4 regions of the Glutamicibacter sp. NPDC087583 genome follow, and region 2 is predicted to be linked to each of the others. Evidence: riboswitches for the same ligand, from Rfam matches in the RefSeq annotation. Region 2 holds a riboswitch; each other region holds the start of a gene.

Region 1 (4,242 bases), on a different contig from region 2:
TTCCAGCGGGTCCGGCAGCAGCGTGTGCTCATCGGCAATGACTTCGAGCTTGATCCAATTGGTTTCCAGAGCTTCACGGGCCAGGTGCGCGGTGAGGATCGCATCGCGGGCGGTGAAGCATCCAGCGGTGTTGGGCAGCGCAATCACGTTGTTGCGCTGCAGCAGTTCATACACGTTGCCTGCGCCGGCCGCCGAAAAGTGGCGGATGGCCACGGTGGTCAGCTCCGTTCCGGAGGCCTGCAGGGCGCTTTCCAGGGAGGTCAGCGAACTCGCTCCCCCGGTGCCGAGGATCAAGCGCGAGGACAAGGTGCGTCCGGCGATCTGGAATGGGTCGCTGTGGATGTCCAGCTCGGTGATGTTGCGCGTTTCCATGCCTAGCCTCCCTGGGCCGCGGTAACGAGTTCAATGCTGTGCCCTTCGGCCAGCAGGTAGCTATTCCAGGCGCTGCGTGGAACGACAGCGCCATTGACGGCGGCGGCAACTCCGAGCTTGCTGCCGTCAGCGGCCACCGAGTTGGCGTCCAGTTCCTTGCCGATTTGCGTGCTGATGAATTCGCGAAGGGTGGTTCCTTCGTCCAGGTTCAGTTGCCGTGAATTGAAATTAATGCCGATGCTTGTCATGGTTGCTGCTCCGTTCGGTGAGCGGTCTAGGTTGCGTTGGCAAAGCGGTGGGGATCCACAGCCTGGTGCAAGGGGTGGGATTGGTGGCCGTGGGCGAGATCCGCAGTGAGCGTTGCGCCCAGCGGAGCCAGCAGCACGCCGTGCCGGGAGTACCCGGTGCAGAGCAGCAGCCCTGGATCAAGGCGTCCAAGCAGCGGCCGGTCATCTGGCGTGGCGGGACGTGCCCGGGCCGTTGCCTCGTTCAGCGTGTAGTCGCTGATGCCGGGGACCAGCTTTCTCGCGTTGTCCAGCAGCAGGTGCATCGCGCCAATGTTCACCGCTTGTTGCCGGTCTTCACGGACGCTGGCGCCAAGGACGAGGCTGCCGTCCCTTCTCGGCACCAGATACACCTGTTCCCGGTGCACGAGGCCGCGGATGGTGCGGGTGATGAGCGGCGGGCCTGCTGGTCCCTGGATCCGGAGGATGTCCCCGTAGACCGGGCGCAGCGGAAGTTCGTTCAAGCCATCGAGGGTGCCAAGACCGGTGGCCACGATGGTCTGCTCCGCTTCGAGGATTCGGCCCGATGCGGTCCGCACAGCGGTGGTCCGCTTCCCGTCGGTCACCAGTGCCTGCGCCCGTTCCTCGACCAGGTGCGGACGCAGATGCTCCAACAGGATCTTGACGATGGATCGAGGGTCGACCTGGTGGTCATCTTGGCACAGGACCGCGCCAGCAATATTGGCGGCCAAGGCTGGTTCGAGCTTGCGGGCTTGGCTGGGCAGCAGCTTTTGCGCTGACAGGCCGAGGGATATCTGCAGTTCGGCCAGCTCGTGCAGGGCTTCGCGGTCCGCAGGCTCTGCGGCGACAACGAGCGTGGAGTTCTGCAAGTAGTCCGGGCGTTGCCCGGTGGCCGATGCGATGCGCTCGATGAACTGCGGATAGGCGGCATTCGAGGCGGCAAGCAGCTGGTGCAACGGGCCATTGCCCCAGACCGTTTCAGCTGCCGGGGCCAGCATTCCTGCTGCCGCGTAGCTTGCACCTTGGCCGGGTGCCGGATCGATGAGGGTGACGGTGTGTGCGCGTGATTCCAGCTCGAACGCGACGGCCAGGCCGATTATCCCGGCGCCAACAATGTTGACATGCACAAGGGCACGCTTCCTTCCTACGGCGGCATGACCCGCATCAGGTGTAGCGGTCGGCTCGGTGCCCTCTCAGCCTGGTCGATTCAGGCTCCCGCGGATTACAGCGATTATAAGCATGATGCAGCTCATAAAGTCGAACTTCATTGAACGCAGTTCCGTCATCTTCTGTGATGTACTTGCTGACATGGCATTCCATGACTTCCCTATCGTGCTTCCCCAAGGTTCTGCGCTATCCAGCACCATCATCTCGTTGGAGCAAGAACTCTTGGAATCCAGCCAACGCCATAGCCAGGAGCAATTGCAGCGGCGCTTGCATCCTCGGTTCGCCGAGGTGGGAGCCAGCGGGCGAGTCTATGATCGCGAGGCCATCATTGCCCAGCTGGCCCGGGAGCCGGCACGGGATGCCGGGGCGTTGAAAGTCGAAAGCCCGGTGGCTCTCCAGCTTTCAGACCAGCTGGTGCTGCTGCGCTGGAAGCTGCTCGCCGGTTCCCCCAGCGAACGCAGTTCACTGTGGATCCATGAGCAGGGCCGCTGGCAGCTGCTCTTCCACCAGGGCACGGCCGCCGCTCATCCGCAGCCATCTGCAGGACCGGAGGAAGCCGTGCATGCCGGCGGTGAATTCTCGGTGCGCCGGCTGCGCCTTTCGGATGCCGAAGCGGTCTACGAGGCATTTTCCTCGAACCCCGACATGTTGCGCCAAGGCGACGCCGATTCCCCGCAAAAGGCTGAGTCGTATGTGCGCGCACTGCTGGAGGCCGGGGAACGCCAGCAGGCGTTGGCCGTCGCATATCGGGATCGGCTGGTGGGACTGGTGTGCGGTACGGTAGACCCGGCCAATCGGAACGCGTGGATTTGGTATTGGATGAACCAGAATTACCGGGGCCGGTCGCTGGCCACCCGCGCCGTGGCAACCTTAGTGGATTACCTGTTCGACGAGCTGGGACTGTACCGCTTGGAGCTGGGCTTGCGGGCAAATAATCCCGGGTCGAAGCATGTGGCAGAAAGCAACGCCTTCCTGCACGAAGGTGTCGAACGGGGCAAATTCCTGGTTGCCGGAGAACGCATCGATGTGCACACCTACGCACGGTTGCGTACCGATGGCGGCTCTGCGGTCATGCCCTTGCCGTGGGGCACGCAGCAGTAGCTTGGCGGGCATCAAAAAAGTCGCGGAATCCGGTCTTGGATTCCGCGACTTCTTATCTGTCCCTCAGGTTTTGTGATGCGTGGTTAGATGCCTGGGCTCGATGCCGGTGGCGTCGAGTCCGGGCCATTGGTGGTCTGTTGGGCCTCCATCTTTTTCAGCGTGCGGGCCGCAGCATCACGACCGCCGAGGCCAAAGGCCAGAGCCGCTGCCAATGCTGCGCCAATGACGATTGCGCCGAAGGCCATGTTGATGATCGAATCGGCGATACCCATGTACTTCAGGCCCATCGCCACGAACAGCGCAATTGCCGTGTAGCGGATGATCTTCGAAGCAGTAGTGTCACCCAAGAAGCGGCCAATGACGTTGGCGATGACGAAACCTGCGGCGATAATTGCTGCGCCGAAGAGGATCTTGCCGCCCAAGGCCAGGATCTCATTGAGGATATTGGTGATCGCTGGGAAGTTCAGCATCTGGGCCGCCATCACACCGAAGAACAGCACGATAGCAATCTTGACGATGCCAGCGATGATTCCCGAAGCGCTCTTGCCCTCGGGAACTACGCCCCACTGGGCAACAACAGTGTCGGTACCCACGCCGTGGAGGGTGGATTCAAGTAGCTGCCCGACGAACTTGGCAATCAGGATACCCACGGCCAAGAGCGCCAAGGCCATGATGACCTGCGGGATTGCGGTGAAGACCAGCTGCAGCATCTGCTGGGCAGGTACCGAAATTGCCGCGATGCCCAGAACCTGCAGGGCTGAAATTGCGACGACTAGCAGGATCAAGGCGAAGACGATGTTGGCAATGATGTCAACGATCTTCGCTTGGGATTCGCGAGACTGAACTTCATCTACTGGTTCGTTGCCTGGGGTGACCTTGCGGACCAGTCCGCTAAAATCGACAGTTCCCAAACCGGTCCTCAGCAGCTGGCGAACAATATTCGCGATGACGTAGCCAATGAAGAAGATGAAGCCCGCACCGATGAGGTTGGGGATGAAGGCCATGACGCCGCCGAGCATGCCCTGCACCGGCGATAGCACTTCGGATAGAGCGAAGACTTGCAGGATTGCCACGAGGCCGAAGAGCCAGACAATCAACCCCGCGACCTTGCCCAGGGATTGGCCTATTTGTTCTCCGTCATTGCCCTGCTTTTGCAGGAACTTCACCCTGTTCACCAGTTTGGCGGCAGCCCAACGAACTATGCGTGCAACTAGCCACGTAATGATGAGGATGATTAGCGCGATGCCAACCTTTTGTAGCATCGACGCCCAGTCGATATTGCCTAAAACGTTCTCAGACTGCATTGCTGCTCCTTCAACGTAGGGACAATCCGACCCTACGATGAAGGTTCTCCGCT
Region 2 (4,242 bases):
GGGTTTTAGGCCGTAGAGAAGTCTACTCGGTTCTCGTGCGCCTGCGCGAAGAAAGAGCGCTCATGTTCCGCCGAGCGGATGAAAGCGGCCTCCATGCGGGCCCGCAGCTGCGGATCTGCCTGCTCGAACGCCTGGCGGACCATTTCGATGGCCTGCTCGGTGGCGGAATCGAATTCCTCGGATGCATAGGTTTCCAGCCATTGCCGATAAGGATGCTCGGCATGGTTGGCTGCCGACAACCGCTTGCCGATGTCCTGGTACAGCCAGTAGCAAGGCAGGATCGCGGCAATCAGCTCCCCGTAGCTCTCCTGGCTGGCGGCCAGGTGGTTGGTGTAGTTCAGCGTGGTGGCGCTGGGCGTATCAGCGAACTCGTCCAGGTAGCTGCCGTGCAGCTGCAGCTCGCCATCGAGGATGCCGTTGGCGCCACGCGACCAGAAACGCTGGGCACCGAGATCCGGCGCCATCGAGCTGGCCAGCGAAAGCACCTTGGCATAGCGCAGCAGATACAGCGCATCCTGGGCGATGTAGTAGTGGAAGTCATCCCGGTCCAAGGTGCCCTCGGATAGCCGGGTGATGAAATCCAGCTGGTCGATTTCCTCGCGGATCGGCTGGATCTTCTGCCACCAGTCGCCCATGGGATCTGCCGTGCCGAAGAAGTCGATGAAGTGGTTGACCGGGCCGTGGCCGCTGCCCACCTGCAATTGGTCGGCCGCTGCGATGGCCTTGGAGAGGTAGGACTTGGACTGCTCCAACGCGGCGATCCAATCTCCAGTGGCAGCGAAGCGGGTAGCCAGAGTGCTGGAAAGGGTGCAGCCGGTGCCGTGGGTGTTCCTGGTGGCATGGCGCGGGCCGTGCAGCTCCAGTTGCACCCCGCCCGCCGACACCAGGGCATCGGGGCAATCCGCCCCGGCCAGGTGCCCGCCCTTGGACAGCACCAGCGTGCCGTGCTTGGCAGCCAGCCGCTGGGCCTGGCGCAGGGCTTCGTCCCAGGAAGGGGCCACAGGCTCGCGCAGCAAGCTGGCCAGCTCCAGCAGGTTCGGGGTAATCACCGTGGCGCGATCCAGTAGCGAATCAAGGGCGGATTCGTCGTCGAGCAGGCGATCCCCGCTGGTCGCCACCATGACCGGGTCCAGCACGACGGGGGCGTCAACAGTTTCCAGCCAGCTGGTGACTGCGCGGATCACCTCGGCGTTGGCCAGCATCCCGATCTTGATCGCATCGATGCGGATATCTGTACTCACGGCTTCGAGCTGCGCGAGGACGAAATCGCCGCTGATCGCCTGAACTCCGGATACCCCATGGGTGTTTTGCGCAGTCAAAGCGGTGATCACGCACATTCCGTAGCCGCCGTTGGCGGCAATGGCCTTCAGATCCGCTTGGATTCCGGCGCCGCCGGAAGGATCGGAGCCTGCGATGGATAGGATGTTCATTTCGAGGCCTCCCAGGCTGCGACCAGCTGCGCGCTGGCAAGTTGCGGATCTTCGGCGTTGCAGATGGCGCGGACCACGGCCAGGCCTGCGCCGCCGCCGGCGCGGATCGCGGCGGCATCGTCTTGGGTAATTGCGCCGATCGCTACGCAGGGCAGCTTGGCCAAGGCAGCGGCTCGCGCAAAGCCGTCCAGCCCCAGGGGAGCAGGATGGTCTTTTTTCGTCGGAGTGGCGCGGATGGCTCCTACACCGAGGTAGTCGATCACCGAGGCGTCCTTGTTCGCCTGGGCCAATTGCTCATCGCTGGAAGCACTCAAGCCGATGATGCCCTCGCCGATGATCTGGCGAGCCAACTGTACCGGCACATCTTTTTGCCCGATATGGATGCCGTTCACTGCTGCGCCAGCAGCCCGTGACGCGAGGTAGACGTCAATGCGGTCATTGATCAGCAACTGGGCTTTGCCCTCGGTGAGCTTGGCAGCCGCGCAGGCCAGCTCGAAGAATTCCCGGGCGCTTTCATCCTTGGCGCGCAGCTGGATCCACCCGATCCCTCCGGCGACGGCGCCCTCGATAACTTCCAGGGTGCTGCGTGGGGTGCAGCTGGCAGTGTTGGCTACTAGATAAGCGCCGTAATTATGCATGGTTCAATTCCTCGTACTTCAAAGTCTTCAGTTCCCCGGGATCGGCAGCCGACAGCGCATCAAGGAAGGCAACTGCGAAGCTGCCCGGACCGGAGCTGCCAGCCAGGGCCTTTTCCGCGGCCAGGCCATAGAAACCGTGGGCTGCGATGGTGGCCTCGAACGGGTCATCGTGGACCGCAACCATCCCGGCGCAGACCGCGCCCAAGGCGCAGCCGCCACCTGTCATCCGGGTCAAGCCAATTCCGTTGGTATGCACCAAGACGGTACGCGCGGCGTCGATGATGGCGTCAGCCTGGCCGGAAATGGCCACTACGCAGTCGTGTTCCGTGGCCAGTTCGCGTCCCGCCGCCAAGGCGGCAGAAACCTCATCCAAGGCATCGACACCGCGCGAAGCAGATTGCCGGCCGGCCAGGGCCAGGATTTCCGAGGCGTTGCCGCGAATCAGGGTCGGGCGTTGCCGGACAATGCGCCGGGCAAACTCCGTGCGCACCGGAAGCGCTCCCACTGCCACTGGATCCAGGACCCAGGGGGTGCCTGCAGCGCTCGCCGACTGCACAGCTTCTTCCATGGCGGTCAGCTGTTCAGTGCTTGGAGTTCCCAAATTCACCAATACGGCTGAAGCTGCCTTCGCGAATGGGCCGGCCTCTCCGGGCAGATCCGTCATGGCCGGGGAAGCCCCGGATGCCAGCAAGACATTGGCGGTGAAATTGGATACGACGGTATTGGTCAGGCAAAAAACCAAAGGTGATTGTTGCCGGTATTTTTGGGCAACTGCATGCAAAGCCATGCGACATCCCTCCGCTAGCGTGAACTAGATCAGGTTCTACGGGTCTTATCTCAGTCGGTTGATCCGACACCCCGTGTCACTGCCATAGAGCGTACGCACAACCGGTTCCGAGGACAAGTTACTTACGCTCGCGCCGCGCCACCAAGGCCTTGAGCGTGGCCGCATCCACCTTCTGCGCGGCCGCCAACGCCCAGAGGTGATCCACGGCGGCCAGGAGATCTTCACTGGTATCCACCGGCTGCGGCCGCTCGTTGACCACTGTGCCGGCACGGCGCCGGGAGGTGATCAGCTCTTCGGCTTCCAGCTCCTTGTAGGCGCGCGCCACTGTACCGGCAGCGACGCCGAGGTCCGTGGCCAGCGCACGCACAGTAGGCAGCTTGCTTCCCGAGGGCAGATCGCCCAAGGAGATCAGTGAAGCAATCTGCGAGCGGATCTGCTCATAGGGCGGGGTAGCTGCTTGGAGGTCAACACTGATCTGCGTGCTCATGAAGTAGCTGCCGGCTGATGTTCCCGCACGAAGGCGCTACCGGGGCGCTCTAGGAAAATGACTGCTGGGACAACGAAGATAAGCAATGCAAAGAGTCCCAGCCCGGCCGGGAATCCGTAGCCAATGAGCAGCATGGCTACCACTGCACTGGTGTTAACACGCATTGAACGCAGTTCCAGGACCTTGCGGTACCAGATTTCTTCGGCCGACGAGACAGCCCAGGGAATAATTGCCCGGCGGGAGAACCAGACGAATCCAAGATGGGTTGCCAGCAACAGCAGGATCAATCCTGCAACCATTGTCTTGCCTGGAGGCACGAAGCCCCACAAATAGTCCAGCGGCGGATCGAGCAGAAAATAGGTGCTGGTGGCAAACAGCAAGCCAGCGGCGATGTAGGACCACAAGGGCAGGGGCGCGTGGTACTTGGGTGCTGCAGACGCCTGCCGGGCCACCGTGCTGACGTAGCTGAGATAAAGCGCATTGAGAACGGCATAGCTCAAAGCCGCACCGGCAAAGATCATTAAGATCCACGTAGTTCGCTCATTGGTAGGCATCTGGAGCTCGTCATCCAGTGGCAAGAATGACCAGCCGATTGCAACGCTGAGCAAGGTGAGTGCTGCAGTTACGTATTGCAAGGTGAATAGTTGATCACGCAAACGCGAGAAGGCGGTCCGTTCCCTGGTGGTGGATTGAGCTGAGAATGTAGAGCGCGGTCCCCAGAAGAGCAACGTGAGGGCGACCGCAAGGGCGCCATAGCTAACGAACTCGTACTGTCCATCCGGCGAATTAGCCTGCGAGTAATTGACCACCGACACGGTGAAGGCCAGCAAGACGATGCCGATATTGCGCATCAAGCGGTTGAGCCAGACTGTGCGCAACGCTTGGTTGTCTTCGGCCGAG
Region 3 (4,242 bases), on a different contig from region 2:
AGCTCTCCCCGGCATTGGCCCTGCTCTTCTTCATCCCGGCCATCAATCTGGGCGGCATCCCGCCGTTCTCCGGATTCCTGGGCAAATTCGGGCTATTGCATGCGGCCGCGCAGGATGCCGATCCGCTGACCTGGGTCGTGATCGGCGCCGGATTGCTGACCAGCCTGCTGACCTTGATGGCGATCATCCGCGTGTGGGCCCGTGTGTTCTGGCGCCGTGCCGCTGATGCCGAGGTGCCCAACCAGGACCTGGTGGCCGAAGCGACGCAGGTCGCCGACGAGACGTTGGCCGGCGGCGCGCAGAACCCCCGCTTGGGGTTGAAACTGGCCAAGCAGCTGGAAGCCGACTCCTTGCCGTGGGGCATGCGCTACGCCACCGGTTCGCTGGTGCTTGCGGGCATCGCCCTGACCGTCTTTGCCGGGCCGATCTTCGAATTCTGCCAGCGGGTGGCTGCGGAACTGATCGCCCGCGAACCGTATATCAGCTCGATCTTGCCATTCTGATTGGAGGGATGATGCCGAACAAGAACTTTGAACCGCGTGACCAGCGCATTGACGATGCGCTGGATACCTCCGGTGTGCGCCACCGCGCGACACTCAAGCAGGAATGGCCGCTGCTTCTGCTGCTGCTCTTTGTCTGGGGTGCTCTCTGGCAGGACTTCTCCCTGGGGAACATGGTCTTCGGCGTGATCATCGCGCTGCTGATCGTGAACCTGTTCCCGCTGCCGCCGGTGGTCCTTTCGGGCCGGATCAATGCCTGGTACTGCCTGAAGCTGTTCATCTGGTTCCTCGGACAGGTCTTCGCCGCCAGCGTCCATGTGGCCTGGCTGGCGCTGGTCCGCGGGAAGCGCACCCGCAGCGCGGTCATTGCGGTCCCGCTGCGCACCGACTCGGACCTGATCGTGATGACCGTGGGACACGTGCTCACGCTGATCCCGGGCTCCTTCGTGATCGACGTGGACCGCAGCTCGTCGACGCTGTACCTGCACTACATCGACATCGAGTCGCCTGCGGACGTGGAGAAGGCGCGTGCCGGCATCCGGGACATCGAACGCCGGCTGATCATGGCTATTGGCAGCCGAGACGAGTACGAAGCGATCAAGAGCGAATGCGGACCGAACTTTGATGCGAGGAAGGGGTAACATGCTGGATATCGTCATTTGGATCTGCGGCATCATGCTCGGGCTCGGTGCTGTCGCCTGCCTGGTCCGTGTTGCCAAGGGGCCGTCAATCCTTGACCGGGTGCTGGCCCTGGACGTGATGCTGCTGATCATCTCCGCCGCGCTGTGCCTGGAAATGGTGCTGCACAAGCACACCGACTACTTGCTGTTCGTCGTGGCCGCCTGCATGCTCGGGTTCATCGGTTCGGTGACCGTCTCGCGCTTCGTTTCGGATCAGAGGAACGCCTAATGGAAATCTTCCTCGATGTCCTCGTTGCCGTCCTGCTGATCCTTGGCTGCCTGATGTCATTGATCGCAGGTATCGGCTTGCTGACCTTCCCGGACATGCTCACCCGCATGCATGCAGCGACCAAACCGCAGGTACTCGGCTTCCTGCTGATTTTCGCTGGACTGGCCATTTACCTGCGCAGCTGGGCTGTGGTCCCGGTACTCGTGCTGGCCTGGGGAATGCAGCTATTGACCGCACCGGTTTCGGCCCACATGATTGGCCGTTCCGGCTACCGGACCAAGCACGCTGCCAAGGAAACCCTGTTCTCCGATGAGCTGAGCCACGTGGTCAACAAGGTCAACGGAACACCGCCGACCGGAACCACCCCGGTTTCCAAGACCGGATCGCCAGACGAACAAGATTGAGAAAAAGCGGGAGCCGCCCCTCTGGGCGGCTCCCGCTTTTGGCTCAACGCCGAAGCTTACTTGGTGAACTTGGCAACAACCTTGTTGGCGCTGCGGTCAGCCACGGTCTGCAGGATTGCTGCGACCAGGGCCGAAACGACTGCGAAGCCCAAGGCACGGCGGAAAGAAGCTTCCGCTGCTTCCTCAGTGCCCTTGCGTGGTGCTTTGCTGCCGGTTGCCTTCAACCAAAGGAAATCAACCAGCTTGCCGCCGAGCATGCCAGCGCCAACGGTGATACCGGTAGTGGCAAGTTTCTGCACTTTATCCATTTTTTCCTCGCGATCAAGCTCTTGACATATCGTTCCTCTGCCCAGCATACCTGCGGTATGGTGGGGGAGCAGTAATTATTCCGACAGGGGAGCGTCAGACTTTTAAAAAAGTCGCAAGACGCTGAGAGTGCGATAGATCGCAGACCCTCGAACCTGCCCCGGCTAGTACCGGCGAAGGAAGTCGAGCATCTCGGATGCGGATAGGCGCGGCAGTATGCCCTCATTCCGTCCATCTCCCCTCCTTTCCACAGGAGGACCAGCAATGAACGAAACAGTTTCGAAGCAGCGTACCGGCTGGCGTGTAGTTGATATCGTCGTCGCCTCGGTGATCGCCGTCGCTTCAGGGGTCATTTTCTGGGCGTGGAGTGCCGGCTATGGCCTGTTCTCGCTCGCCTTTGCGGCTTTCCCGCCAGCCACCGCGTTGCTCACCGGCATGTGGCTCTTCCCGGCGGTGCTCGGCGCACTGATCATCCGCAAGCCAGGCGCCGCAATCTACTGCGAGCTGCTGGCCGCTGTGGTTGAAGCGCTGCTCGGCTCGCACTACGGCTTGACCGTACTGATCTCCGGCCTGGTCCAGGGCCTGGGTGCAGAGCTGGTCTTCGCAGCATTCCGCTACCGCAAGTGGAACCTGGGCGTGGCGCTGCTGGCAGGCTTGTTCGCCGGCTTGTTCGCCGGCATTTCCGAGGCCTACATCCTGGCCTACTATGTTGAGTACACCGCCGGAATGAAGATCTTCCACGTGATCGCCACCGGCATTTCCGGCGTAGTCATCGCAGGGCTGCTGTCCTGGTTGGCCACGTGTGGACTGGCGAAGACCGGTGCATTGAGCGCCCTGCCGAGCCGGCGTGCTCACCTGGAAAGCGCAAAATGAGTTCCTTTGCCAATTCCGGCGCAGCCTCGCTGACCCAGCGCGGTGCCGCCATCACCGCAACGGGGTTCGGCTGGCAGCACTCCGAGAGGAAGAATCCTGCCATCTCGGGACTGGACCTTGTGATCCACGCCGGTGAGAAGGTGCTGCTGGTCGGTCCATCGGGCGCCGGCAAGTCAACCTTGCTGCACGCGATGGCCGGGTTGCTGGAAGCGGATGAGGACGATCAGGTCGCTGGCCGGCTGCTCATAGATGGCAGCGATGCCTTCATCCGGAGCCACCCGGTGGGCTTGATGCAGCAAGACCCGGAAACCCAGGTAGTGCAAAGCAGGGTCGCCGATGACGTGGCCTTTGGCGCCGAGAATCTCGGAATGGATCCCGAACTGATCCGCCAGCGGATCCCCGAAGTGCTGGACGCTGTGGGTCTGGGTGCGCTGTCCTTCGAGCACCGCACCCAGCAACTTTCCGGCGGACAGAAACAGCGGTTGGCCTTGGCCGGCATTCTGGCCATGGAACCCAGCGTCATGCTGCTCGATGAACCGACTGCCAATGTGGACCCGCAGAGCATTGAGCTCTTGCGCGATGCGGTGCTGAACGCCGCCCGGCTTTCCGGTGCCACGCTGGTCGTCGTGGAACACCGGATTGAAGCCTGGGCGCAGCATGTGGACCGGGTTATCGTGCTGCAGCCCGGTGGGGGAGTCGCGCACGATCTGGACCCGCAGCAGCTGTACACCGATGAAACGGTGCGCGAGGAGCTGGCTGCTGCCGGGCTGTGGATTCCAGGCTACTTCCCGCAGGTGGCTCGGGCAACGAACGGTGCCGGTGCCACGCTGCTGGAAGCGCAGCAGCTGGTATCCGCCCGCACCGCCACGGCACCGCGCACCCAAGCGGTGGACGTGAATGTGCAAGCGGGCACCGCGACGGTGATTCGCGGTGAGAATGGCGCTGGAAAGTCGACGCTGGCCTTGACCTTGGGCGGATTGCTCGTCCCGGCCGACGGCGGGTTGGCGGCCACCGCGCAACTGGCCGACGGCCTGGGCAACTCCCCGTTTGCCTGGAAGGCCGGTGCATTGATTGGGCGGATCGGTTCGGTGTTCCAGGAACCCGAACACCAATTCGTGACCCAGAGCGTTCGGGAAGAGCTGGCTTTCGCTCCCAGCCGCGCGCAGGCCAGCAGCGCCGATGCGCCGAAATACGAGCCGGCCCAGGTCCAAGCGCGCGTGGACGCGTTGCTGGAACGCTTGGGCCTGGCG
Region 4 (4,242 bases), on a different contig from region 2:
CTCGGCCGGCAAGGTCTCATCATGGAATTCCTGTGCGGTGACCGGGTCAAGGGACAACGCGAACTGGTCATTCCAGCGGAATTCGAAGCGCGCCTTGCTCAGCGCATCATCCCGCGCTGTGGCACCCGGGTGGCCCTTGGCCAGATCGGCGGCGTGCGCAGCGATCTTGTAGGTGATCACCCCGGTCTTCACATCATCCCGGTTGGGCAGTCCCAGATGCTCCTTGGGGGTGACGTAGCAGAGCATCGCGGTCCCGTACCGTGCGATCTCCGTGGCGCCAATGGCGCTGGTGATGTGGTCGTAGCCCGGGGCGATGTCGGTGACCAGCGGGCCCAGGGTATAGAACGGCGCCCCGTCGCACAGCTGCTGCTGGCGTTCCACATTCTCGCGCACCAGATGGAACGGGATATGCCCCGGGCCTTCGACCATCACCTGCACATCGTACTTCCAGGCGCGCTTGGTCAGCTCGGCCAGGGTGTCCAGCTCGGCGAACTGGGCGGCGTCGTTCGCATCTGCGATGGAGCCCGGGCGCAGCCCGTCGCCCAGCGAGAAGGCCACGTCGTACTGCGCGAAGATCTCGCACAGCTGATCGAAGTGGGTGTACAGGAAATTCTCCTGGTGGTGCGCCAAGCACCAGCCGGCCATGATGGACCCGCCACGCGAGACCATGCCGGTGACCCGGTTGGCGGTCAGCGGGATGTAGCGCAGCAGCACCCCGGCGTGGATGGTCATGTAGTCCACGCCCTGCTCGCACTGCTCAATGACGGTGTCGCGGAAGATCTCCCAGGTCAGTTCGTTGGCTTCGCCGTTGACCTTCTCCAACGCCTGGTAGATCGGCACGGTGCCGATGGGGACCGGGGAGTTGCGGATGATCCACTCGCGGGTGGTGTGGATGTCATCTCCGGTGGACAGGTCCATTACCGTGTCCGCGCCCCATTTGGCCGCCCACTGGAGCTTGGAGACTTCTTCTGCGATGGAGCTGGTCACCGCCGAGTTGCCGATATTCGCATTGATCTTGACCAGGAACGCCTTGCCGATGATCATCGGCTCGGATTCCGGGTGGTTGATGTTCGCCGGGATGATGGCTCGCCCGGCCGCGAGCTCGCTGCGCACCAGCTCGACATCGCATTCCTCGCGCAGGGCCACATAGCGCATTTCCGGGGTGATGATCCCGGCACGCGCATAGTGCATCTGCGTCACGCGGGCTCCGCCAACGGCCCGCAGTGGCGGGGCTGAGCGTCCGGCCCATTCCGCGCTGGCCGTGCCGCGGCGGACCGCTGAGCGTCCGTCGTCGTGCAGGTTGCGTTCGCGGCCTGCATAGGTTTCCACGTCCCCGCGTTCCAGGATCCACCGCTCGCGGAAGGGTTGCAGGCCTTGGGTGGGCTCGCTTCCCGGTCCGCTGGTGCGATATACCGCCAGCGGCTCGTTGGGCTGTCCATTGGGGGAGTCTGCCAATTGGATCTGCGTGACGGGAACAGAAATTCCCGCAGATTCACGGTAGGCAAGGGTGTGGGCAGGGTGCTGTTCAATTTGTTCCACTGGGGAAACTCACTTCCTTCGCCGGCATTACCCGGACAGGTTCAACGGTCGCGGACGGCGATAGCCCGATCTCAGCCCTTGCCAGGGCACCCGTGTGGTCGCGAACAACTTAGCACGCTTGCGAGGAGAAAACGCAAACCCAGTGGTCAGGGCCTGACATCAAGGAAGTGGGAAGGGCCGGCTGTGGCGGGCCAGGATGCTTTTCATTGGCCGGAGACTCTTGCCGGGGGCACCTGGAATCCGGGGCGCAAGACGCGGCCGATAGCCGGTGCTGCAGCTTGGGGTGCGCCTTGGGCCATGCTCGCAGTGGCTACACGGCATCTGCGGGATAAACGAAAAGAGAGGCAATCTGGAACCAGATTGCCTCTCTTATTTCGAGCCCCCTGCCGGAATCGATCCGGCGACCTCGTTCTTACCAAGAACGCGCTCTACCACTGAGCTAAGGGGGCAACAGGTAAATACTTTACACAGGTTTTTGAGGTTTGCAAAATCCGTCGGGAATTTGTTGCTGAGGTCACAATATTCCTACTCAAGACCGGAATGGGCGGCAAGGAGCTGTTGCCTTCCTGGCGGTTTCCAGCACCCCGGTTCACGGCCCGGGATCCAGCTGCCGGGCACCGGAGCCGTGCCTGGGCGCCTAGGTGGATCGGGTGTTGCCCAAGTGCCGCTCGGTCAGGGGTTCTGGAGTGGGAAAGGGTGTCAGCGTTCCGAAGTTCCAAGCGGGGTAATTCGATGCTTGGCCACCGGGGATGATCCGCGGGATTCTATCCTGCGCGTCATGGCAAATCCCCGATTGACCGCGAGGAGCACTCTCGTGAGCATCGTCACCAGGGCACTTTTTGTCCCACCCTTCGTCCCCGGGGTAGCGAGTAAGAGGATAAATAGCCATTGACTAGTGGTTTTACAGAATTCTCCTGGTCTTTTCCGGGGTGATCCGCCGATTTTTCTTTGCCGGGAAATCCGTGTAGAGTATTTACTCGTTGCCCCCTTAGCTCAGTGGTAGAGCGCGTTCTTGGTAAGAACGAGGTCGCCGGATCGATTCCGGCAGGGGGCTCTGAGTGAGAAGCATTCTTGGCTTCTACTGGATTGCTTCTCACTTGTGGCGGCGTAGCTCAGCTGGTTAGAGCGCACGACTCATAATCGTGAGGTCCCGGGATCGAGTCCCGGCGCCGCTACCAAATCAAAGATCCTCGGCCTCGGCCGAGGATCTTTTTTGGTTTCCGGCCCCGAAGCAGCATTGTCCTTCGAGGGCATGAACGGCTAGTGATCCAAGTCCTTCTCCTGGTTCCCGTCCTTGGCTTGCTGAGCCAGCGACAGCAGCCCCTGGATCGCTGTCGTATCGAAATCCGCCTCTTGGCTCGGTGCCTGATTGGCATCATGGCCGTGGACTTCGGTATGCAAGCGCTGCATCTGCATGTCGAGTTTCGTCGCCATGGCCGCCGCGTCGGCAAGCTCTTGCACTAGATGTTCTGGAACTTCGCCCTCGTACTTGTAGAAGATCTTATGTTCCAGGCTTGCCCAGAAATCCTGGGCAATGGTACGGATCTGCAGCTCCACCACGACATCGACCGGGCCATCGGATAAGTAGACCGGGATCTGCACGATCGCATGGACACTTTTATAGCCGTTGGGCTTCGGGTTCTTGATGTAGTCCTTGATTTGGAGGACCTTCAGGTCATTCTGCGAGGTTAGCGTGTTCAGAACCTTGTAGATGTCCTTGACGAAACTGCAGGTAATGCGCACGCCGGCAATGTCGCTGATGTTCTCGCGAATGGCAGGCAGGGACGGGGAGATGTTCCGGCGGGAGACCTTGCGCATGATGCTCTCCGGAGTTTTCACCCGGGAAGTGACGTGCTCAATTGGATTGTAATTGTGCAAATACAAGAACTCTTCACGCAAGATCGAGACCTTGGTCAGCACCTCGTCCACCGCAAACTGGTACTCCATCATGAAACGCTGGAAATCATGGCGGAAAGCCTGCGTCAATCGCTGCAGCTCGGCCGGCGAAGGGGCGGTCTCGGCAGCTGCGATGGCCACTGCACGAGTCTTGTCATCAAATGGGACAGAAATCCTGGATCACCTCAGCAGATTATGGCCCGGCCCGCGGTACGGTTCCGGTGCAGTTCCAGCCTAAGGGCTTCTCCTAGGAATTAGGCCAGAACGAATCGGGAATTCGTCCAGCAAACTTTCGGGCTGCAGGCGCCGGCCAACCTGCCTTGCAGGAGCTAGCCATGTCCGGTGAACTATCGTTGAAGAGGTAACTTCGAGGAAGGCATCGATGGAATTCGCCAGCGACCACCGGCAGCTCTGCCACGGCATCAGCTTCTCAGAGCATGAACGCGCCCCCATGCTCCGGCTTAGGCAAGCGGAAAAATGGAGCACCGAATATCTGGAAGCCAACCGTTCCCTAAGCTTGCGCATCGGCGAACTGAAATTCTGCCTGGGCTACATCACGATGAACAGCGATGGCTCTCGCAACACCTTGCCTTGCCCGAAGAACAAAGCGCTGCGTACCGGAACCCAGTGCGAACGCTGCCGCCGGCTGGATCATTCGAAGTTCATGCATCATTTCCACAAGACCGGCGAAGCCCCGGAAGGCATGCGCAAGTACCTGGAGCAGCCGCACTTCTTGTATGTCGCAAGCTTCGCCCATGGGGCGACCAAAGTCGGTACCACCTCAACCCAGAGCAAATGGACTCGCTT

The links. Region 2 has a riboswitch for thiamine pyrophosphate ahead of thiM (hydroxyethylthiazole kinase). Riboswitches for the same ligand answer to the same signal wherever they lie in the genome.
Region 1: another riboswitch for thiamine pyrophosphate. It lies ahead of thiO (glycine oxidase ThiO); the one in region 2 lies ahead of thiM (hydroxyethylthiazole kinase).
Region 3: another riboswitch for thiamine pyrophosphate. It lies ahead of ACIOU9_RS00565 (ECF transporter S component); the one in region 2 lies ahead of thiM (hydroxyethylthiazole kinase).
Region 4: another riboswitch for thiamine pyrophosphate. It lies ahead of thiC (phosphomethylpyrimidine synthase ThiC); the one in region 2 lies ahead of thiM (hydroxyethylthiazole kinase).

Annotation. Positions count from the first base shown of each region.
Region 1 is NZ_JBIUWY010000001.1:448,630-452,871, reverse strand. It holds gene ACIOU9_RS02240 (thiazole synthase) at 1-372, opposite strand, end outside; gene thiS (sulfur carrier protein ThiS) at 375-620, opposite strand; gene thiO (glycine oxidase ThiO) at 647-1,744, opposite strand; TPP riboswitch at 1,742-1,846, opposite strand; gene ACIOU9_RS02225 (GNAT family N-acetyltransferase) at 1,926-2,885, shown strand; gene ACIOU9_RS02220 (mechanosensitive ion channel) at 2,969-4,189, opposite strand.
Region 2 is NZ_JBIUWY010000004.1:31,181-35,422, reverse strand. It holds gene thiD (bifunctional hydroxymethylpyrimidine kinase/phosphomethylpyrimidine kinase) at 6-1,430, opposite strand; gene thiE (thiamine phosphate synthase) at 1,427-2,068, opposite strand; gene thiM (hydroxyethylthiazole kinase) at 2,061-2,855, opposite strand; TPP riboswitch at 2,845-2,939, opposite strand; gene ACIOU9_RS11630 (GntR family transcriptional regulator) at 2,974-3,342, opposite strand; gene ACIOU9_RS11625 (hypothetical protein) at 3,339-4,242, opposite strand, start outside.
Region 3 is NZ_JBIUWY010000001.1:115,595-119,836, forward strand. It holds gene ACIOU9_RS00540 (Na+/H+ antiporter subunit D) at 1-503, shown strand, start outside; gene ACIOU9_RS00545 (Na+/H+ antiporter subunit E) at 512-1,141, shown strand; gene ACIOU9_RS00550 (monovalent cation/H+ antiporter complex subunit F) at 1,143-1,409, shown strand; gene mnhG (monovalent cation/H(+) antiporter subunit G) at 1,409-1,813, shown strand; gene ACIOU9_RS00560 (DUF4235 domain-containing protein) at 1,870-2,112, opposite strand; TPP riboswitch at 2,197-2,318, shown strand; gene ACIOU9_RS00565 (ECF transporter S component) at 2,384-2,992, shown strand; gene ACIOU9_RS00570 (ATP-binding cassette domain-containing protein) at 2,989-4,242, shown strand, end outside.
Region 4 is NZ_JBIUWY010000001.1:266,914-271,155, forward strand. It holds gene thiC (phosphomethylpyrimidine synthase ThiC) at 1-1,539, opposite strand, end outside; TPP riboswitch at 1,536-1,643, opposite strand; tRNA gene ACIOU9_RS01270 (tRNA-Thr) at 1,917-1,988, opposite strand; tRNA gene ACIOU9_RS01275 (tRNA-Thr) at 2,522-2,593, shown strand; tRNA gene ACIOU9_RS01280 (tRNA-Met) at 2,641-2,717, shown strand; gene ACIOU9_RS01285 (GTP pyrophosphokinase family protein) at 2,800-3,576, opposite strand; gene ACIOU9_RS01290 (DUF2797 domain-containing protein) at 3,818-4,242, shown strand, end outside.